DNA from 3 places in the Dorea sp. 210702-DFI.3.125 genome. Region 3 is predicted to be linked to each of the others. Evidence: riboswitches for the same ligand, from Rfam matches in the RefSeq annotation. Region 3 holds a riboswitch; each other region holds the start of a gene.
What was found. Region 3 has a riboswitch for thiamine pyrophosphate ahead of thiM (hydroxyethylthiazole kinase). Riboswitches for the same ligand answer to the same signal wherever they lie in the genome.

Region 1: another riboswitch for thiamine pyrophosphate. It lies ahead of thiS (sulfur carrier protein ThiS); the one in region 3 lies ahead of thiM (hydroxyethylthiazole kinase).
Region 2: another riboswitch for thiamine pyrophosphate. It lies ahead of thiC (phosphomethylpyrimidine synthase ThiC); the one in region 3 lies ahead of thiM (hydroxyethylthiazole kinase).

What each region holds. Positions count from the first base shown of each region.
Region 1 is NZ_JAJCNF010000035.1:3,380-10,926, forward strand. It holds gene LI164_RS13590 (HD domain-containing protein) at 1-376, opposite strand, end outside; gene LI164_RS13595 (Crp/Fnr family transcriptional regulator) at 472-1,137, opposite strand; gene LI164_RS13600 (4Fe-4S binding protein) at 1,236-1,955, shown strand; gene LI164_RS13605 (response regulator) at 2,048-2,185, opposite strand; gene LI164_RS13610 (methylated-DNA--[protein]-cysteine S-methyltransferase) at 2,214-2,834, opposite strand; gene thiH (2-iminoacetate synthase ThiH) at 2,899-4,140, opposite strand; gene LI164_RS13620 (thiazole synthase) at 4,213-4,998, opposite strand; gene thiS (sulfur carrier protein ThiS) at 5,064-5,267, opposite strand; TPP riboswitch at 5,506-5,612, opposite strand; gene LI164_RS13630 (hypothetical protein) at 5,682-6,797, opposite strand; gene LI164_RS13635 (YitT family protein) at 6,969-7,547, shown strand, end outside.
Region 2 is NZ_JAJCNF010000004.1:21,725-29,271, reverse strand. It holds gene LI164_RS03145 (LytTR family DNA-binding domain-containing protein) at 1-42, shown strand, start outside; gene thiC (phosphomethylpyrimidine synthase ThiC) at 165-1,475, opposite strand; TPP riboswitch at 1,592-1,702, opposite strand; gene lepB (signal peptidase I) at 1,949-2,509, shown strand; gene LI164_RS03130 (uracil-xanthine permease family protein) at 2,555-3,955, shown strand; gene LI164_RS03125 (P-loop NTPase) at 4,264-5,019, shown strand; gene LI164_RS03120 (nitrogenase component 1) at 5,024-6,346, shown strand; gene LI164_RS03115 (nitrogenase component 1) at 6,346-7,547, shown strand, end outside.
Region 3 is NZ_JAJCNF010000024.1:10,138-17,684, reverse strand. It holds gene LI164_RS11360 (N-acetylmuramoyl-L-alanine amidase) at 288-1,157, shown strand; gene LI164_RS11355 (Cof-type HAD-IIB family hydrolase) at 1,213-2,007, shown strand; gene LI164_RS11350 (GreA/GreB family elongation factor) at 2,023-2,523, shown strand; TPP riboswitch at 2,804-2,913, shown strand; gene thiM (hydroxyethylthiazole kinase) at 3,006-3,827, shown strand; gene thiE (thiamine phosphate synthase) at 3,814-4,458, shown strand; gene LI164_RS11335 (HAD family phosphatase) at 4,452-5,171, shown strand; gene thiD (bifunctional hydroxymethylpyrimidine kinase/phosphomethylpyrimidine kinase) at 5,195-5,998, shown strand; gene cytX (putative hydroxymethylpyrimidine transporter CytX) at 6,014-7,189, shown strand; gene LI164_RS11320 (6-phosphofructokinase) at 7,163-7,547, opposite strand, start outside.

The DNA.
Region 1 (7,547 bases), on a different contig from region 3:
CCAGGAAATCAGCTTCTACTAATATTTGATAATCAATTTCATTAATGTTATCATAAGTATGATGATGTGCGATCAGATACTGAACCCGATTAGATACATCTTGATCAAATCCTAATTCTCCGAGTAGCTTTTCTGCGATTGCCGGGCCTTCTTTTTCTTGTAATTTTCCATTGCAATTTCCATATTTTTCTTCACAGAAATGAATTCCAATATCATGTGTCAAAGCAGCTGCTTCAATGGTAAATAAACATTTCTCATCTACATTCTCCGTTTCTGCTATCAATTTTGCATAGCTATGCACTTTACAGAAATGTTGAATTCTCTTTGCATCTCCTTTATATAATTCAATCATTGCCAAATGTAATTTATTTATCATCTAAATTTTCCTCCTCTTGCACATTTTAACATCTCTCAAATTAATTCTATGTTTTCCATAATGTATATTACATTTTCATTCTTGAATCTGCATCTTTAAAAAACAGTCAATTCAAAATGATTTCGATTTGTTTTTATAAAACCTTCTTTTTGTAACTTTGATATCTCTGTAGACATTGCTGCTCTATCAATACAAAGATAATCCGCCAGTTGCTGCCGGTCAAAAGGAATATCAAAGGACAAAGACGAATGTCTGATGGACTCTGCAGACAGATATGATAATAGTTTATCCCTTGTCGTTCGCTTGCAAACATGTGTGATCTTATCGTTCAGGAGCAGTATCTTATTTGCCAGGACACTGACCAGGTTGCGGATCAGCTTCTGATGATGCTCGCATGCAGTTGGACAAGTGACCAGCAGCCTCTGGATATTTAGGAAAATAATCTCACAATCCTCATCTGCTACCACACTGATATTCAGAACAGCCCCCGGGCTTGCTGCATACGGTTCTCCAAAAAAATCGCCGGCATGGCATTTTGATAAAATATTCCGATGTCCCCATAAGTCTTCCTGAATCACAAGAACACAGCCTGACACCACGAGTCCCATTACTTCTGTAGAATCTGCTGCTCTGAAAATATAAGAATCTCTCTCTTTTGAAACTGCTGTTGCCTCTACACAATGCAAGATAGATAATATCTCGTCATCCGTAAGACCTTTAAAAAATGAACTGTTTTTTAGAATCGGTAAATATTTTTCCAAAATCATTCCTCCTGTTGGAAATCAAACATACAAGTTGTATTTATCATACTATAATTCTGATAGAAACAAAAGTTAAATGTTATTGATGGAGGGTAAAAATGATAAGAAAGATTATTCGAATCGATAAAGAAAAATGTAATGGATGTGGTGCCTGTGCAACTGCCTGTCACGAAGGTGCCATTGACATCATTAACGGAAAAGCAGAATTGGTAAGAGAACATTTCTGTGACGGACTTGGTGATTGTCTCCCGGAATGTCCTACCGGTGCCATTTCATTTGAAGAAAGAGAAGCACCTGCATATGATGAAGAAGCTGTGAAAGAAGCACAGAAAAAAATCGCCGTTCAAAAACAGGCAATGCCTCCTCACACCGGCTGTCCGGGATCTAAAATCATGCAGATCCGACGAACAGAAACACCAAAGTCTGAAGAACCATCTTCAGCTGCAGATTCAGTATCAAAACTTCAGAACTGGCCGGTACAGATTAAACTGGCTCCAGTCAGTGCACCTTATTTTAACAATGCAAAGCTTTTAATTGCAGCCGATTGTACTGCTTATGCTTACGCAAGCTTTCATCAGGATTTTATTCGGAATAAGGTAACATTAATTGGCTGTCCGAAATTAGATCAGGTGGATTATAGCGAGAAACTGACTGCAATCATTCAAAATAACAACATTCAAAGTGTAACCATCGTGAGAATGGAAGTTCCATGCTGCGGCGGTCTGGAAATGGCTGCCAAAAAGGCTCTTCAAAACAGCGGAAAATTTATTCCCTGGCAGGTTGTAACGATAAGTATTGATGGAAACATTATGGAATAAAAAGGATTATTAGTTTTAGTTAACTGTATATTCTAAAAAGCCGTGTGAAACATAACTGTAATTTCACACGGTTTCTTTTCTTATGTATTTAGTTATTGTTTCATCATAATTTCTACTAATGTCGACAGCAGCTTATCAACCTGGATCGGCTTTGCTACATGACCATTCATTCCAACAGAAAGAGCCTTTTGTGTGTCCTCTGCGAACGCATTCCACATCTTAAACGGCACGTTGGGTTCTTTTACTTTTTATTTTTTGTTATATCCCATATTTTTTTAAATCTACTTTTCCATCGATTACCTCAATCCCGTCTGCTTCCAGCAATTGTGCCTGCACACTTTCTCCTCCAAAGGCAAATGCACCGGCTAATTCTCCTTTCGCATTGACCACACGAAAGCAAGGAATATGTTCCGGATCCGGATTCTTATGAAGCGCATTTCCAACTGCTCTTGCCATCTTTGCATCTCCTGCCAGCTCTGCAACTTTACCATAAGTCGCAACATGACCTTTGGGAATCTTTTTCACTGCCTCATAGATTCTTTTTGTCGGGCTGTCCGTAATCAGATCATAGCTCTCGGAAATCATTCTTTGAATCTCATTTTCAGGAATAGAACCATCTAAAATGATGGTATTCCAATGTTCTTTATTCTGATGATACCCTGCAATAACAGAGGCATAAGTACTGCGCCAGAAATCTCTCCACTGCGGATCAACTTTAACATTTAAATTAACATATCCATTTCTTTCATAAATCCATAAAAATGTTTTCTTACTTCCTTTTACTCTTACCAGCTGCCAGCCCTGATCGCGAAATGGTCTTTCTTCATACACATTCGGGAAAGATAGCGCATACTGCAAAACTTCTTCTCGCGTTCTCATACTAAAAACCTCCGTTCCCTACAATCATAAAAAAATTATTTATTTGTAATCTGACATTTCACATCTACAAATATATATAATCATTCATAACTGGCTGTAAACCATTCTTTTTCAGCGCATCGAATACTTCATCCACCGTTCTTCCGTCTGAAATCTCAAACTGGTCGTCACCTTTATCTTCGATATCTTCCACATGACTTCCAATTCCTGTGCTGACTCCTGCGGATATCTTGGTCGCTGCAATGTTTACCAGATTATCACGAACACGGGCACATTCTCTTGTAGACACCGTAATACTTGCAAATGGCATGAACAGACGATATGCACAGACTACCTGAAGTAACTGCGGCTCATGAACATCCATCGGGTTAATGCGATCATTATTGATGATCGGACACAATCTTGGACAAGAAAATGCAATCTCTGCATGCGGATATTTTCTTTGAAGCAAATATGCATGATAACCTGTCGCAAAAGCATCTTTGCGGAAATCATCCAGTCCAAGAAGTGCCGCAAAACCAACACCTCGCATGCCACCCTTAAGTGCACGTTCTTGTGTGTTCAATCTATATGGAAAAATCCTTTTATGTCCTGCTAAATGTAATGTTTCATACTTATCTGAATTGTAAGTCTCCTGGAAGACTGTCACATAATCTGCTCCGCATTTATGAAGGTATGCATACTCATCCGAATTCATCGGATATACTTCAAGACCTACCACTTTAAAATATTTTCGTGCAATCTCGCATGCCTTTCCAATATACTCCACATTAGATTTTGTCTTACTCTCACCTGTAAGAATCAATATTTCCTGAAGTCCGGTCTTGGCAATAGCAGCCATCTCTTTTTCAATCTCTTCTTCATTAAGCTGTGCACGGCGAATCTTATTATGACAGTTGAATCCACAGTAAATACAGTAATTTTCACAGTAGTTTGCAATATAAATTGGCGTAAACATATACACACTGTTTCCAAAATGCTTTCTTGTTTCAATCTGTGCTTGCTGCGCAATCTCCTCTAAAAGCGGAAGTGCTGCCGGCGAAAGCAGTGCCTGAAAATCCTCTGGTGTCCGGTTATCATGCGCCAGTGCTCTTCTTACATCTGCTTCTGTATATTTATCATAATCATATGCTTTCATTGCAGAAATAACCTGGTCCATCACATCAGATTCTTCCAACTGCTCCATATCCGGAAGATACTTCATATGATCGATACGATTCTTTTTCATATCTTCCAGTATTTCTTCATTTACAATACTTTCATTAAAATGACCATCTTTTTTACTGGTCTGCATTGTTTCTACCATCGCTGTTACATTGATCCTCTCGTATATCTTTTCTTGTATATCTTTATACTTGTATTCTGTTATCAGTGCAATTTACTCATGCAAAAATCCTGTTAATGGTGAAGACGCACTTGCTCCTTTATCCAGTATTCTTCCTAATCCGGAAAGATAAGCACTTCTTCCTGCCTCAATTGCCTTTTTAAACGCTTCAGCCATAACCTGGACATCTCCTGCTGTCGCAATAGCAGTATTGGCCATCACTGCTGACGCACCCATTTCCATAGCTTCACATGCCTGTGACGGACGACCGATTCCTGCATCAACGATAATTGGAAGATCAATCTCATCAATAAGAATCTGGATAAACTCTTTTGTACAGATTCCCTTATTTGAACCGATTGGAGAACCAAGAGGCATCACACAGGCTGCCCCTGCATTTACCAGATCTCTGGCTGCATTCAAATCCGGATACATGTATGGCATAACAACAAACCCTTCTTTTGCAAGGATCTCTGTTGCCTTGATTGTCTCGTAATTATCCGGAAGAAGGTATTTCGAATCGTGAATAACTTCAAGCTTTACAAAATCTCCACAACCCAGCTCTCTGGAAAGTCTTGCAATACGGACTGCTTCCTGCGCATTTCTGGCACCGGATGTATTCGGAAGAAGTGTTACGTCCTTCGGCACATAATCCAGAATATTAGCAAGTCCGCCTTCATTAGCACGGCGCAAAGCAAGTGTTACGATCTGTGCTCCTGCTTTTTCAATACATGCTTTCATAAGCTCCAATGAAAATTTTCCAGATCCCATAATAAAACGGGAAGTAAATTCATGTCCTCCCAGGATTAATTTGTCTTCATTTGTGTTTGTTGTTGTCATTTTTTTATCCACCTTTCTTTGTTTACTCATAAATTATAATACCTGCTATTCGCATATCGTGAAGCTTAGAAGCTTCCGCCGCCCATAAAATGCAGAATCTCTACAACATCTCCATCTTTCAGTACAGTTGTATCGTAATTTTCTCTTTTGATGATCTCCTCATTCAATTCTACTACTACCTGCACCGGAATATAATTACATGCTTTCAAGTATTCCGTTACTGACACTGGTTTTTCCAATGTTCTGTTCTCTCCATTGACTGTAATCATGGCTGCTCCTTTCCGGAAATGCGAGTGCGCATCCTGCCGGAGGCTTTTTATATAAAAGGAAATGTAATTTCCTATTATATAAAACAGAGTTCACAAAGAAATACACCCGCGGTGGTGCACCCCTTCATGAACTCTGTTCACTCTCAAAATTTCCTATATTCTATGATTCGCACCTGGCTTAGAAGAAAAGACGTGGTTTCCTATGCATAATAAAGGAGATACACCAATGTATCTCCCGTAACATTATCTTATACGTTCCTACGTTGGCATTATCCAAATCAGGTTCTGGGTCGAAGTTGAAGACTTCCTCTCAGCCTGCTATCACAAGCTCCCCTTTTATTTACAATGCCTAGTATAAATCGATTTTTATTTTGTGTCAAGAGCACTCGGTAATTTCTTCGTTGCTTTCTTCACCTACTTATCTATAAACACGGATATTTTTATCTCCGTCTCGTCTCTTGTATAGACGATGCCATGAATATACTTGCCATCATCAGTCACTTTGCTGATGATATTGTCATAGCATGTTTCTCCTTTATACTGATACTGCTTGACTAACTGAGCTTCTTTCACTTCTTTCGTGTCCAGTTTTTCCACCGGAAAATACACATATACTTTTTCAGAATTTGTGTCAAATGCATAGGCACTGGCTACCTGCTTCGCATCAATAAATCCATTTCCATTCCAATTCTCCTGTGAATCCAGACTGGTTTTTTCAAGTATGATCTGATCCTTTGGATTTTCTGTAATCAGGATAATATCATCCTGAATTTTTTTCTCACATTTTACATAGGTATCTTCACCCGCACCCACAACACGATATCCATTCATCAGATACAGTTGATTCTCTATTCCATTTTCAATCGGCCAGCCAGCCAGATTATAATATGGACACCGAACCGTCTGATATGCTTCCCGGCTCTCGTAATCCGTAAGCAATATTGTATCAACGCCTGTCTTCTGGCTTATCTGCGATACAGGAATCTGCTCTACGTCCTGATTGGCATAAGATACAACAGCTCTTGCAGATTCCTTCTGCAAGACTTCTGCCAGATTTTCCCCATCATAAAATGTGTGGATCATTCCATTTTTTTCATCTTTTACCGTTCCATACTCACCATAACATACATAGGCACTCTCTGCGTGAAGTCCTGTGATGTTATACATTTCTTGTGCAAATGCTGTGGCAATCTCCTGAAACTGATAATTATCAAGCCCGTCCGTATTCTTTTTCTGTCCTGATATCGCAACTAAAAAATCTGCCCCCTTGTACTTCATTTTCACGAATACATTTCCGGTGGGAGCAGGGAAAAAATCCGGCACCGGACTTGAACTGTATTTCTCACAGTTTATCTCTGTAATCTTTGCATCGATTCCATATTTTTCTCTTATATAATTTTTCGCATTTTCCCGTCCTTGCTTTTCATAACGCTTCATTTCTCTCTTTTCTTCCAGCGTATAGTCACAACCTGTCACTGTGACCATTATCAAAGCAAGAAGGATCCAATAAACGGCTTTTCTTTTTCCCATACATCTCCTCCCAATCCATCCCCTCATTTGCTATTACTTTTTTAATTATACTGCTCTTTATAAATCTCTGTCAATTTTATACAACAGACACCTTGTTATTCCACACAGAACCAGTTAAAATATACTTTGCAAATGAATGTTGCAAATGTTATTTGTGGGGGATTGTTACATATGAATAAGAAAAATCAATACACAGACTCTGTAAAGGAAACGTTGATTCTGACGCTTGCTGTGGCAATTATTGCCGCTGCAGTCTACTTCTTCCTTGTACCAAGCCACGCTTCTGTCAGCAGTATCTCTGGTCTTGGAATCATTCTGTCAAACTTTGTACCGCTTCCATTGTCAGCAATCACTATGATTTTAAATGTAGTGCTTCTGATTATCGGATTCTTTACATGCGGTCGGGAATTCGGAGCAAAAACTGTCTATACAAGCATTATGCTTCCACTGTTTCTGGGGCTTTTCGAAAAGATTTTCCCGGATTTTTACTCCATGACCGACAGCCAGGAACTGGATGTACTCTGTTATATACTGGTCGTAAGCGTCGGACTTGCAATTTTGTTCAATCGAAATGCCTCTTCTGGCGGACTGGATATTGTTGCCAAAATCATGAACAAATATCTGCATATGGATCTCGGAAAAGCCATGTCACTGTCCGGTATGTGTGTGGCTCTGTCCGCAGCACTTGTGTACGATAAGAAAACTGTAGTTTTAAGTGTCCTCGGTACTTATTTTAACGGAATCGTACTG
Region 2 (7,547 bases), on a different contig from region 3:
CTGAATGACATTCATAAGAGATGGAAAAAGGAAAATAAATAAAACGGCTTTTAGAGAAAAAGCTTCCAGATGAAATGTATTTGTATCTGGAAGCTTTTTCTATGTATTCCTTTTTTTATGTATTCTATCTCCTGAGAAGATTCCTGCTATAAGTGGCAGGTGAATTATAAAATATCGATGTATTCGCCGGCAAGTGCTTTGTTCATGCTTCGTACGGCACAGAATTTACCACACATACTGCATGTATCACTGTGGTCATCCTCCGGACGACGGCTGTCGCGGATCGCTCTTGCAGTATCTGGGTCAAGAGCACAGGCGTACTGTGCTTCCCAGTCCAGTTTCTGGCGTGCATCAGCCATTTTATCATCAATATCTCTTGCACCAGGGATACCTTTGGCAATGTCAGCGGCGTGGGCGGCAATCTTAGAAGCGATGATGCCTTGTTTTACATCGTCTACATTTGGCAGTGCCAGATGCTCGGCAGGTGTTACGTAGCAAAGGAAAGCAGCACCGTTCATGGCAGCAACTGCGCCTCCAATGGCAGCAGTAATATGGTCATATCCAGGAGCAATATCTGTGACGAGTGGTCCAAGTGTGTAGAATGGAGCGCCCATACAGATGCTTTGCTGAACTTTCATATTGGCTGCGACCTGGTCAAGTGGTACATGTCCAGGACCTTCGACCATGACCTGTACATTATGTGCCCATGCACGTTTTGTCAGTTCGCCGAGGCGTACAAGCTCTTCAATCTGGCATACATCTGTGGCATCGGCCAGACATCCCGGGCGGCATGCATCACCAAGGGAGATGGTAACATCGTATTCTTCACAGATATCCAGAATTTCGTCGAAATGTTCATAGAACGGATTTTCTTCTCCGGTCATGCACATCCATGCAAATACAAGACTTCCTCCGCGGCTTACGATATTCATTTTACGTTTGTGTTTTTTGATCTGTTCAATAGTTTTGCGGGTGATTCCACAGTGCAGTGTTACAAAGTCCACACCGTCCTCAGCGTGAAGACGTACTACATCGACGAAATCCTGTGCAGTCAGAGTAGCAAGATCTCTTTGATAGTGGATGACGCTGTCATAGACCGGAACAGTTCCGATCATTGCCGGACATTCGTGTGTCAGCTTCTGCCGGAAAGGCTGAGTGTTGCCGTGGCTGGATAAATCCATAATGGCCTCTGCTCCGAGATTTACAGCACTCATCACTTTCTGCATTTCGATATCGTAATCTTTACAGTCTCTTGAGACTCCGAGATTTACATTGATCTTCGTGCGAAGCATACTGCCGACGCCTTCCGGATTCAGACATGTGTGGTTTTTGTTGGCACAGATTGCAACCTTGCCTTCAGCAACGAGCTTCATCATCTCGTCAGTGGACATATGCTCTTTTTGAGCAACGGTCTTGATTTCAGGCGTGAGAATTCCTTTTCTGGCTGCATCCATTTGTGTAGTGTAGTTTCTCATGTTCATTTTGCCTCCATTTTCATTTTTTGTCTGAGTTTTTCTATAGCGGTACAAGGTGGTGTCCCCAATGTATCGCTTGTATAAAAAAAGAAGATGCGTAGAGCATCTTCCTTAATTATCGCGTTAAGATATGTTCCCTACGTTGGCATTATCCAAATCAGGTTATGGGTCGAAGCGGAATTACGCTTCCTCTCAGCCGGTTTTCACCAGCTCCCCGTATGTAATTTTCGGAATGCCCATAGAATGATATGTATTGCATGGAACGTTCCGATTTACCAGTTATTATAGACCTGAAAAAATGTAAAAGCAAGATGAAAATGTGATTTTTGCCATTTTTGCCATAACTGGAAGCATTGAAAAATAGAAATTAGTTTCCTGCATAGGGCAATGTGTGGTAGAATAGAAATATCTTGTGAGCTATAACACATGATATTTTGAAAAGAGAATGTTCAAGTAGAAGGGAAGATATATATATGAGTGGAAAGAAAGGGGAACATGAACCGGAAAAAGAAGGGGTACTTGCAACGATATGGGATTATGCCAAGACATTTCTTATTATTTTTCTGGTCGTGTTTGCACTAAATAAACTGGTCTATATCAATGCGGTGATTCCGTCTGAATCTATGCAGACAACAATTATGAAGGGAGACCGGATCATCGGCAGCCGGCTTGCATACAAATCAAAAGATCCGCAGAGGTTTGATATCGTCATTTTTAAATATCCGGATGATCCATCTAAGATATTTATAAAAAGAGTCATTGGTCTGCCTGGGGAGACTGTGGAAGTGAAAGACGGAAAAGTATACATAGATGGAGCAGAGAAGCCATTGGATGACAGTTTCTGTAACGAAGTACCGATCGGAGATTTCGGACCATATGAAGTTCCACAAAACTGCTATTTTATGATGGGGGATAATCGTAATAACAGTTTGGATTCCAGGTACTGGAAGAAGCATTTCGTAGAAAAAGATGCGATTCTTGCAAAGGCCGTTTTCCGCTACTGGCCGTTTAGTGAGATTGGGAAGGTTGAGTAGACCGGACTAATAAAAGTAAGAAAAAGGATTTGAGAGGGAAAAACAATGAGTACAACAAACAAAGAAGAAAAAGTGGCAGATGTCAGCACGGAGAATATATACCGGCTGAACGGAAGAGTGCCACTGAAAAAAGCAATTCCATTCGGGCTGCAGCACGTACTGGCCATGTTTGTATCAAACCTGGCGCCGGTGCTGATCGTTTGCAGTGCCGCGCTGGTAAGAGGAACAGGGGAACACTTGACTTCTGCAGAGATCACCCAGCTTTTACAATGTGCTATGTTCGTGGCAGGTATCGGAACATGTATGCAGTTATATCCGGTGTGGAAGATCGGGTCTGGGCTTCCGATTGTTATGGGAGTCAGCTTTACGTTTCTTGGAAGTCTGTTAGTAATCTGTACCAATCCGGAACTTGGATATGAAGGGATGGTTGGTGCTGTTATTTTAGGCGGTATTTTTGAAGGACTGGTAGGTCTTAGCGCCAGATACTGGAAGCGCTTCCTGACACCAGTCGTATCCGCGTGTGTAGTTATCGCAATCGGACTTTCGTTATTGTCCGTAGGTATGGATTCCTGGGGCGGCGGAAGCGGAGTTGCTGATTTTGGTGCATGGTATCATCTGGTTGTTGGAGCATTTACACTGATTGTATGCCTGGTAGCCAGATATTTACTGAAAGGGGTATATAAGAATCTGAATGTCCTGGTAGGATTGATTCTTGGATATCTGTTGGCAATCATTTTTACGGTTGCAGGCATTGCGCCGATGGTAGACTTTTCCGGAATTACAAAGACTGTACAGGAAGTTGGAGTCTTCAGTCTGCCGAAGCTGGTCTTTCTGACCAGCCATAAACCAATCTTTGATATGGGAGCATTTTTGACAATTGCTATTGTATTTCTTGTATCTGCGGCAGAGACAACTGGTGCAACAAGCGCCGTATGTACCGGTGCTTTAGATCGCGAGATCAAGATGGAAGAATTGCAGGGGTCACTTGCTGTAGATGGATTCTCCAGTGCACTTTCCGGCTGTTTTGGATGTCTGCCGTTGACTTCTTTCAGCCAGAATGTAGGACTTGTAACGATGACGCAGGTCATCAACCGGTTTACGATTTTGATGGGAGCATTTATTTTGATTTTGTCATCACTTTTCCCGCCGCTGGGAGCATTTTTTAATTCCCTGCCACAGGCAGTTCTTGGCGGCTGTACAGTTATGATGTTTGGTTCTATTATGTATGAAGGAATCAAGATGCTCAAAGAATGTGAGTTCGATGACCGGACGATGGTCATTGTATCACTGGCATTTGCAATCGGTGTAGGACTGACACAGACATCCGGCAACTTCTTCAGTGCATTTCCACATGAGGTGGGAGATATCTTCAATGGAAATGCAGTGGCAGGTGTGTTTGTGGTATCTCTGCTGTTGAGTTTGTTTTTGCCGAAAAAGAAAAAATAATTTTGTGAATAAAATAGCATATGTTGACCAAAAGTAGTTTGGCAGGTTATAATACAAAAAGACAATTTAAAAGAAGATAATTAAAAAAGACTCTGACGGCAAGGTAATCCGAGCGGGAATAGTCGAATATATCGGACACAGGGAAGATGCAGTTGGGGAAAGTGCATCTTCCTTGTACAAGAATCCATCATGCAGAAATCGCATCTGTACAGATTTCTCAGGGTGAATACTACTTTAGTGGCAGATATAAGGACTTTTTTCCGGAAGGAGAAAGGTCCTTTTTCGTTGGGAAAAATTTGGAGGAAGACATGTTAAAGGTAGCGATTTACGGAAAAGGTGGAATTGGGAAATCCACAGTAACTTCGAATCTGGCGGCAGCATTTGCTACAATGGGGAAAAGAGTCATTCAGATAGGCTGTGACCCGAAAGCAGATTCTACAATTAATCTGCTGGAAGGAAAGCCTCTTCGTCCGGTCATGAACTATATGCGGGAGGAAGACGAGGAACCGGAGAAATTAGAAGATATTTCAAAGGAAGGATTTGGCGGCGTACTGTGTATAGAGACAGGCGGCCCGACGCCGGGACTGGGATGTGCTGGCAGAGGTATTATCGCAACATTCCAGCTTCTGGAAGATTTGAGACTTTTTGAGACATACAAGCCGGATGTAGTGCTCTACGATGTTCTCGGAGATGTTGTGTGTGGCGGCTTTGCAGCACCGATCCGGGAAGGCTATGCAGAAAAAGTATTGATTGTAACGTCCGGAGAAAAGATGGCGTTGTATGCGGCTAATAACATTTCCAGCGCAGTTCGCAATTTTGAAGACCGAAGCTATGCACGGGTGTTTGGCATTGTACTGAATCACAGAAACGTGGAAAATGAGGTGCAAAAAGTGCAGGCATTTTCTAAGGAAAGCGGAATTCCAATCGTGGGAGAGATTCCAAGAAGCGATGAGATCATCCGTTACGAAGATCAGGGACAGACGGTGATTGAAGGAAATCCAGAGTCAGAGATTAGTGGAAGATTCTATGACCTCGCAAAAAAATTACTGGAAAGCGAGGAGTAAGGACATGGTGGGAATTACGAAGATGAAAGCAGAAAAACAGAAAGCGGAAAAAGAAGCATTTTTCTGTACAACGAAAGAACTAAGCAGGCTTGGCCTGGAACAGATTCCGACACAGTTTCAGTCACACAAGCATCTGATCTACAGTTCGCCGGCTACACTGGCATTCAATTCACCGGGAGCAGAAGGCTTTGGCGTGAAGCGTGCCGGTCTTGCAGTACCAGATTCCATTATGTTGATCGTGGCTCCGGGGTGTTGTGGAAGGAATACTTCACTGATCAGTTCGATGAAGGAATATAATGACCGGTTTTATTATCTGATGATGGACGAGACCGATATTGTGACGGGAAGACATTTGAAAAAGATTCCGAAAGCAGTAGAGGAAATCTGCAGTGTCTGTCCGAAAAAACCGTCGGTCGTTATGATCTGCATTACCTGTGTGGATGCCCTTCTTGGAACGGATATGGAGCGGGTGTGCAAAAAGGCGGAAGAACAGGTAGAGATTCCGGTCAGACCTTGTTATATGTATGCACTTACAAGAGAAGGCCGAAAACCACCGATGGTACATGTAAGGCAGTCCTTATATTCGCTGCTTGAGCCGGGAAAAAAGAAAGGCAATGTAGTCAATCTTTTGGGATTTTTCTCGCCGCTTGTGGATGACTGTGAGATTTATGATCTGCTGCATAGTGCGGGAGTGAAGACGATTCATGAGATTTCCAGATGTAAGGATTATATGGAATATCAGACTATGTCAGAAGCGAATTTCAATCTGGTACTGCACCACGAAGCAAGATTTGCAGCAGAAGATTTTCACAACCGGCTTCAAATTCCATTTATCGAGCTTCGAAGACTCTACCAGATAGACAAGATTGAAAACCAGTATCATGCACTTGGTAATGCACTCGGTGTTGCATTTTATGATGAAAAATATAAAAAGCAGGCAGAAGATGCACTGGAAAAATTCCGGCAGAAGTGTCCGGATGCTTCTTTTGCAATCGGAGAATGCCTGAACGCTGATCCATTTGAACTATCATTAGCCTTGATACGTTACGGATTTTCTGTACCGGAAATTTACGGGACAATCACGGTGGAGAACTTCACATACATTCGTTCTCTGGCAAAAATAAGTCCAGAGACGAAAGTATTTTCCAATATGGAACCGACGATGATTTATTATGACCCGGCGAAAAGCGATGTGAATCTGGCAATCGGAAAAGATGCCTGTTATTATCATCCGGATTGTCCATATGTCATGTGGAACGGGGAAGAACAGCCATATGGATATGCAGGAGTGAGAAGATTATTCGAACAATTACTGGAGGTAGTATAGTGAGAGGACTTAGAAAATATCTGACACCATTTGCACCGGATCAGTCTGGTGCGGTGTCCGTGTTATATGAACTTGGGGGACTGATCGCAATCTGTGACGCCGGCGGCTGTACAGGAAATGTATGTGGTTTTGATGAGCCGCGCTGGTTTGAACAAAAAAGTGCCTTGTTCAGTGCGGGACTGCGTGATATGGACGCAATTCTCGGACGAGATGACCGTCTGGTGGAGAAGCTGGTGGATGCAGCTTCAAAGCTCGATGTAAAGTTTGTAGCAATCATCGGGACACCGGTTCCGGCAGTAATCGGAACGGATTACAAGGCACTTGGAAGAATGTGCGAGAAAAAATTAAATATGCCTGTTATCACCATTGATACAGATGGTATGGAATTATATGATGTGGGCGAAGAAAAAGCATGGCTGGAGCTTTTCCGGACATTTGCAGAAAAGGAAATGATTGATAAGGCAAGTGAAAGAATTAAGCCGAATCTGGATATTGAGAAAAAACAGGGAAAGATCGGGGTTCTTGGATTAACGCCGCAGGACATAAGTGACCTTCAGGCACCAAAGAAGATTCGAGAATATTACCAGGAAAAAGAAGGAAAAGAAGCAATCTGCTACTGCATGGGAGAAAATGTCTGCCGGAGCACGGATGGTCTTGATAATCATCGAACAGCAGGAGAGGTTGAAAAAAATATTGTAGTTTCCCCGGCGGCTCTGGCAGCTGCGAAATATCTGGAAAAAACATTTGGCACACCTTATGAGGTCACTTACCCAATTGTAGAAGAGCTGGTTCCGGATATGGATTATCGGAGAAAGAAAATCCTAATCGTGCATCAGCAGGTTATTGGAAATGCAATGCGTGCAGAAATCAGACGAAGATGCCAGAAAGTAAATGGTGATCCAGCTGTTGATAACAATGCAGTTATTACGGTAGCAAGCTGGTTCATGATGAAGCAGGAACTCTCCGAAGAAGGTGACATTTCACTTCGAGAAGAAGATGATTATATGGAGCTTATCAAGAAAGAGGATTACGACATTGTTTTTGCAGATCCGATGATGAAACGCATGACTGAAGATGCTTATAAAATGGCTGGAACAGGTTGTGTGGCGGATGCACATGAGACGGAAAGAAAAAGAATTTTTATAGATGCCACACATTTTGCCGTGTCAGGAAAATTGCGTGAGGAAATGAAAAAGCGGGA
Region 3 (7,547 bases):
TGAAAAGAGTAGATATGAAAGGAGTGTTCTAGACACAGCGAAGCCTCGCGGGTGCGTTCCCGGCGAGGCTTCGTGTGCTGTTATAGTTATATAAAGGAATGAGAGTAAGTGCTTTTCGCACTTCTATGAGGGGGTGATAGCTGATGTCTTTCTCAACTATCTGTCATTTAGTATAAGAGGAAAATGTGACGAAAGTATGTTGAAACTCTTAAACAAATCGAAAATTTATAAAAAACCACTTAAGAAATAATAAAGTTATGGTAGAATAGTACTTACGGAGGTGGAATATGAAAAAAAGAGTATTGTTACTGGGACTTGTAGTGCTTATGGTACTTACAGGCTGTGGGACAACAGAAAAAGAAACGAAGACAAAGGAAAAAGATCCAGACAAACTGGTATTAAATATAGAAGATAAAAAAGAAGACAATATACAAGAGGAACAGACAGATATGCAGGAACAGGCTTCACAGCCAGACGGACAATCACAGGCAGAAGAGGCGAATGAACAACAGCCGCAGAAAAATGGACATTTGATTGCGATTGATGCAGGACATCAGGCAAAGGGGAATAGCGAGAAAGAACCGGTCGGCCCAGGTTCTTCTGAAATGAAAGCAAAGGTGGCTTCCGGGACAAGTGGCAAGACATCAGGGCTTCAGGAATATGAACTGACATTGGCTGTTTCTATGAAGCTGAAAGAAGAATTGATGAACCGTGGGTATGATGTTTTGATGATACGAGAGACGAACGATGTAAATGTATCGAATGCAGAGCGTGCACAGATTGCAAACAATGCCAATGCCGATGCATTTATCCGTGTTCATGCCAATGGTTCAGATAGCAGCAGTGCCAATGGCATGATGACGATTTGTCAGACTGCTTCCAATCCATATAATGGAAATCTATATTCCCAAAGTCAGGCACTTTCTACAGATATTTTAGATCAGATGGTGGCAGCAACCGGAGCAAAAAGAGAGCGTGTCTGGGAGACAGATACCATGAGTGGAATCAACTGGGCACAGGTTCCGACGACCATTGTGGAGATGGGATATATGAGTAATCCGACGGAAGATCAGAAGATGGCGACAGACGAATATCAGTGGCAAATCGTAACCGGGATTGCCAATGGCGTGGATCAGTATTTTGGAATTGCGAGATAAAAACTGAAATACATCACAGTAATCCAACTTTTTATCAAGATAGAGGAGAGACAGAATGAATAAAGCAGCATTATTTTTTGATGTAGATGGTACATTGATTGACGAACAGACGAAGATAGTGCCGGAAAGTACACTTCGTGCAGTGAAGCAGGCGAGAGAAAACGGACATCTTGTGTTTATCAATACAGGTCGTACATCTTGTAATACATTGGATTCTATGAAGCACATACCGGTAGACGGATATGTGTGCGGTTGTGGAACGGAAATCATTTATCAGGGAAATGTGCTGATGCACAGTACACTGACCAAGGAGCAATGCAGACGTTACATACAGGTGATTCAGGAGTGTCGTATGGAAGGAGTTCTGGAAGCCAGTGACGATCTATATTTTCCCCAAAATAGTTCCCGTTTTCCGGAAATCGAAGATATCAGACAGCGCATGGGAAAAGCCTGGGGCTTAGGCTGTAAGAAATATATAGAGGATGGCGGATTCATTTATGATAAAATGTTCTTACTCTCTGATCAGACAAGTGATGTAGTAAAATTCATAGAGGAAGTCCGTGACGATCTGGCAGTCATCGATCGGAGACATGGAAGTTATGAGTGTATTCAAAAGCAATATACAAAAGCGACCGGGATTGAGTATATGAGGAAATATCTTGGCTATGACATGGATCAGATATATGTATTTGGAGATAGCAGCAATGATCTGGCGATGTTCGAATACGCCACACATACAGTAGCGATGAAAGAGCATGATTCTGTATTGGATCCATATACAGAATATGTGACGGACAGTGTGATGAATGACGGAATTGAAAAAGCAATGAAACATTATCAATTAATATAGAAGGGACTGTATCATATGGGAGAACAACTGACAGAAAGTGATGTAAAGAAAATAAAGGAAGAAATTGAGTACCGAAAGATTGTTGTCCGTAAAAAAGAGCTGGAAGCAGTAAAAGAGGCAAGAGCACAGGGAGACTTGAGTGAGAACTTTGAGTATAAAGCAGCGAAGCAGGATAAGAACCGCAACGAAAGCCGTATCCGTTATCTAGAGAGAATGTTAAAAACTGCCAACATTGTGTCTGATGATTCAAAAGAAGACGAGATAGGAATTAATAATACCGTGGATCTTTATTTTGAAGATGATGAAGAAGTGGAGACATACCGGATTGTGACAAGTGTCCGAGGAAATTCCCTGGCAGGACTGATCAGCATCGAGTCACCGCTTGGAAAAGCAGTACTTGGACATAAAGTTGGTGACCGCGTGAAAATACCGGCAGGAGATGACGGATATTATGTGGTAGTAAAGAGGATTGATAAGACTACCGATGACAGTCATGATACGTTGAGAAAATATTAGTAAAAGTGAAAAAATATTTTTGAGAATATTGCAAAGGGAATTTACATATGCTATAATGCCAGTAGGAAGAAAAGAAATAAGAAGGTCATTTATTGTGACAAACCCCCGGAAGTCTCGTACACTTTCGGGGGTTTTTAATTCAATTCCGGCATGGGAGAATCAAGACCATAGGTATCAGAGGCGGTAACGTAATAATTATAATATATTATAAGAGTAAAGTATATTATAATTAATAAACTTGTAAAATTTTGTCTATTATGTATAATATATATGAAACGAATAACGAACAACAGGGGGCTTGCGTATCAAGCAGGCTGAGATTGGGATGAATGCCTTGACCTGCAACCTGATTTGGATAATGCCAACGTAGGGAAAGAGATGCGTAAATGTTAGCAGGTATATCTTTTATTAGGTATATCTGCTATTTATGTTAGCAATATAAAAATCAGCGAATGTTCACAACACAAAAAGGAGAGAGAATTATGCTAGGTACATGTTTACAGAACGTTAGAGAAAAAGGACCGCTTGTCCATAATATTACGAATTATGTTACGGTCAATGATGTAGCAAATGTGATTCTTGCGTGTGGTGCAAGCCCAATCATGTCAGATGAGCCGCAGGACGTGCAGGATATCACTGCAATTTGCGGAGGTCTGAACATCAATATTGGAACGCTGAATGTAAGAACGATTGAAGGAATGTTGGCGGCAGGTCATAAGGCAAATGAATTAAATCATATGGTTCTGCTTGATCCGGTTGGTGCAGGAGCAAGTTCTCTTAGAACGAATACAGCTGTCAACTTGATGCAGGAAATAAAGTTTGATGTAATCCGTGGAAATATTTCCGAAATCAAGACATTAGCTGCAGGAAGCGGTACTACAAAGGGTGTTGACGCGGATGTAGCTGACGCAGTGACAGAAGATAATCTGGACGAAGCAGTTGCATTTGCAAAAGCATTTTCTGAAAAATCCGGAAGTATAGTTGCAATTACAGGAGCAATTGATCTTGTCAGCGACGGCAGAAAATGTTACGTGATCCGTAATGGACGTCCCGAAATGGGAAGAATTACAGGAACAGGCTGTCAGTTATCCGGACTGATGACAGCATATCTTGTTGCAAATCCTGAGCAGAAGCTTGAGGCGGCAGCAGCGGCAGTTTGTACGATGGGACTTGCCGGTGAGATTGGCTGGAGTTACATGCAGAAAGGTGACGGTAATTCTACCTATAGAAATAGAATTATTGATGCTATTTATAACATGACAAAAGAGCAGTTAGACGAAGGAGCAAAATATGAAGTGCGATAAAAAAGATTTGCTGCTTTATGCAGTGACAGACAGAAGTTGGCTGAATGGAGAGACACTTTACAGTCAGGTTGAGAAGGCACTGGAAGGTGGAGCTACATTTGTACAGCTTCGTGAGAAACATCTCGATCATGATGCTTTTCTTCAGGAGGCAAAGGAAATCAAGGAATTGTGTGCAAAGTACCAGGTACCGTTTGTGCTAGATGATGATGTGGAGCTTGCACTGGAAGTTGGCGCGGACGGAGTTCATGTAGGACAAAGTGATATGGAAGCAGGAGATGTCCGGGCAAAGCTTGGTGAAGATAAGATTGTCGGAGTTTCAGCACAGACAGTGGAGCAGGCACTTCTCGCTCAGGAGCGCGGAGCAGACTATCTTGGAGTCGGAGCCGTATTTCCGACCAGTTCCAAAGATGACGCAGTAGAAGTTGACCATGAGATGGTAAAAGCAATTTGTGAGGCTGTAGATATTCCAGTTATCGCAATTGGCGGCATCACAAAAGATAATGTGCAGGAGTTGTCAGGCTGTGGACTTTGTGGAATCGCAGTTATCAGCGCTATTTTCGCAAAACCGGATATTAAGAAAGCGACAGAAGAGCTGAAAGCAGCCACTGAGAAGATGGTGAAAGCATGTTAGAAAATAAATCTGACGTGGAGAAAAATGCATCAGAGCAGAAATGTTGTGGAAAAGTTTCTGTACAGAATATGGGTGGTGTTATCTTAGACATAGACGGGACAGTTCTGGATTCTATGTCCATCTGGCAGGACGCGGGTGTGAGATACCTTGCGAGTCAGCAGATTGAAGCAGAGCCTGGACTTGCCGAGAAGATTTATTATATGTCTATCCCGGAGGCTGCATTATATATGCGGACACGCTATGGGCTTGAACAATCTGTAGAAGAAATCAGTCAGGGGATCAAAGATGTAGTGAGAGATTTCTATTATTACGAGGCGCCGTTAAAAGCCGGAGTAAAAGAATTTCTACAAAAAATGTCAGATAGAAAGATTCCGGTCGTGGCAGCGACAGCCAGTGATGAAGATCACCTGGAACATGCATTTACACGTCTTGGAATACGTCAATATTTTGAACATATTTTTACATGCGCGCAGGCAGGAGCCGGAAAGCAGAGCCCGGCAGTCTATCATATGGCAGCAGGATATCTGGACAGGAATCCGGAAGAACTGTATGTTTTTGAAGATGCATTGTATGCGATCCAGACAGCAAAACTGGCAGGATATCATACGGTTGGCGTGTATGACGAAGAAAGTAAAGAAGATCAGGAAATGATCCGCGAAGAAGCAGACATTTATATGGAAAGCTTTTTGAAGGCGGATGTGTTTTTTGAATAGATAAGAAAAGGAAAGGCAAAACAATGAGAACAGCAGTAACAATTGCCGGAAGTGATTCCAGCGGTGGAGCAGGAATTCAGGCAGACATTAAGACAATGATTGCAAATGGCGTTTATGCGATGAGTGCAATCACAGCGTTAACCGCACAGAATACAACAGGTGTGACAGGGATTATGGAAGTGACACCAGAATTTCTAGGTGAGGAATTAGACAACATTTTTACAGATATTTATCCGGACGCAGTGAAGATCGGAATGGTATCTTCCAGTGCGCTGATTGAGAAAATTGCAGATAAACTGAAAGAGTATCAAGCAAAAAATATCGTCGTTGACCCGGTTATGGTAGCAACAAGTGGAGCGAAGCTGATCAGTGAAGAGGCAATCGGAACTTTAAAGAAACGTCTTCTTCCAATTGCCAGTGTTCTGACACCGAATATTCCAGAAGCAGAAGTTCTGGCGGAAATGGAGATTCACTCAGCAGATGATATGATCGAGGCTGCAAAGAAAATCAGTGATACATACCACTGCGCAGTTCTCTGCAAGGGCGGACATAAGTTGAATGATGCAAATGACTTGCTTTATCGTGACGGTGATTATCGTTGGTTCAACGGAAAACGTATTGATAATCCGAATACACATGGAACCGGCTGCACACTTTCCAGTGCCATTGCATCGAACCTTGCAAAAGGATTTGATATGGACACATCCGTAGAGCGTGCAAAAGATTACATTTCCGGAGCGCTGGCTGCGATGCTGGATCTCGGAAAAGGAAGCGGACCTATGGATCACGGATTTGCAATTACGGGAGAATATAAGAAAGAAGCATAAAGAGGGAAAGACATCATGGAAGAAAAAAGAACAGGTTTATTTGAAAATGGACTGATCTGGTTTGGAGCAGGCGTTTCTATCGCGGAGATTCTGACCGGAACTTATCTGGCACCACTTGGAATGGGGAAAGGACTTCTCGCAATTATCGTAGGACATATCATCGGCTGCCTTATGTTATTCCTGGCAGGTGTAATCGGTGGTAAAGTCAGAAAAAGTGCAATGGAAACTGTAAAAATGAGTTTTGGACAGAAGGGAAGTATTCTGTTTGCAGTGTTAAATGTGCTGCAGCTTGTGGGATGGACGGCGATTATGATTTATGATGGAGCACTGGCAGCAGATGGTGTCATGAACACCGGACGCTGGATCTGGTGCCTGGTCATCGGAGCACTGATCATTCTGTGGATTGTTATTGGAATTACGAATCTTGGGAAAATAAACACGGTTGCTATGGCAGCATTATTTATCCTGACACTGATTCTTTGTAAAGTTATCTTCACAGGAAGTGGAGCAGGCGTACCATCGGATGACAGCATGACATTTGGCGCAGCAGTTGAACTTGCCGTTGCCATGCCATTATCCTGGCTTCCGCTGATCAGTGATTATACAAGAGAAGCAAAAGAGCCGGTAAAAGCAACAGCAGTCAGCGCAATTACTTACGGTATCGTAAGCTGCTGGATGTATGTGATCGGAATGGGAGCAGCAATTATTACCGGAGAGTATGATATTGCACAGATCATGCTAAAAGCAGGTCTTGGAATCGCCGGACTTCTGATCATCGTATTTTCAACAGTTACAACAACATTTCTGGATGCATATTCCGCAGGAATTTCCAGTGAAACCGTTGTGAACAAATGGAATGGAAAACATGTGGCAATCGTGGTAACTGTGCTTGGAACGATTGCAGCAATTGTATACCCGATGGATAATATTACAGATTTTCTGTATCTCATCGGTTCCGTATTTGCACCGATGATCGCAATCCAGATTGCAGACTTCTTCCTGCTGAAACTGGATAAGAGTAATCAGGCAGTGCATGTACCGAATATGATTATCTGGGTGATAGGATTTATCGCGTATCGAATTCTGATGAATATCGATATGCCGGTAGGAAATACACTGCCTGATATGGTGATCACGATTATTTTGTGCCTTATAGTAGGTAAACTATTTCCGGTAAGCAAAAAGCGGTAAGCCGTTTTCTTCCGGTACCACCACTTTTCCTTGGATCAGTGGTCTTGCATACTGTATAAATGCTTCTGTGACATCACAGCCGTCTTCGGTGATCCAATCAGATGGTACGGCTTTTTCCATGTTACAGATTTCATTTACATCGGCAGTTTCGTAGGAGAGCTCGTAAGGAAGATCACAGTTTCGGATAAATGTGATCATCTTGCCTGTCTCTCCTTTTAATGCAGCCTGAACACCAACGATTCCGGCATTTTCAGATTCATTTAAATCTGTAGCTGACAGGTATTCGCTGGAGCAGCGCTGGCATACATTCAACTCAATGGAGCGGACTTTTACGCCGATTTGCTCTTTGACCAGATTT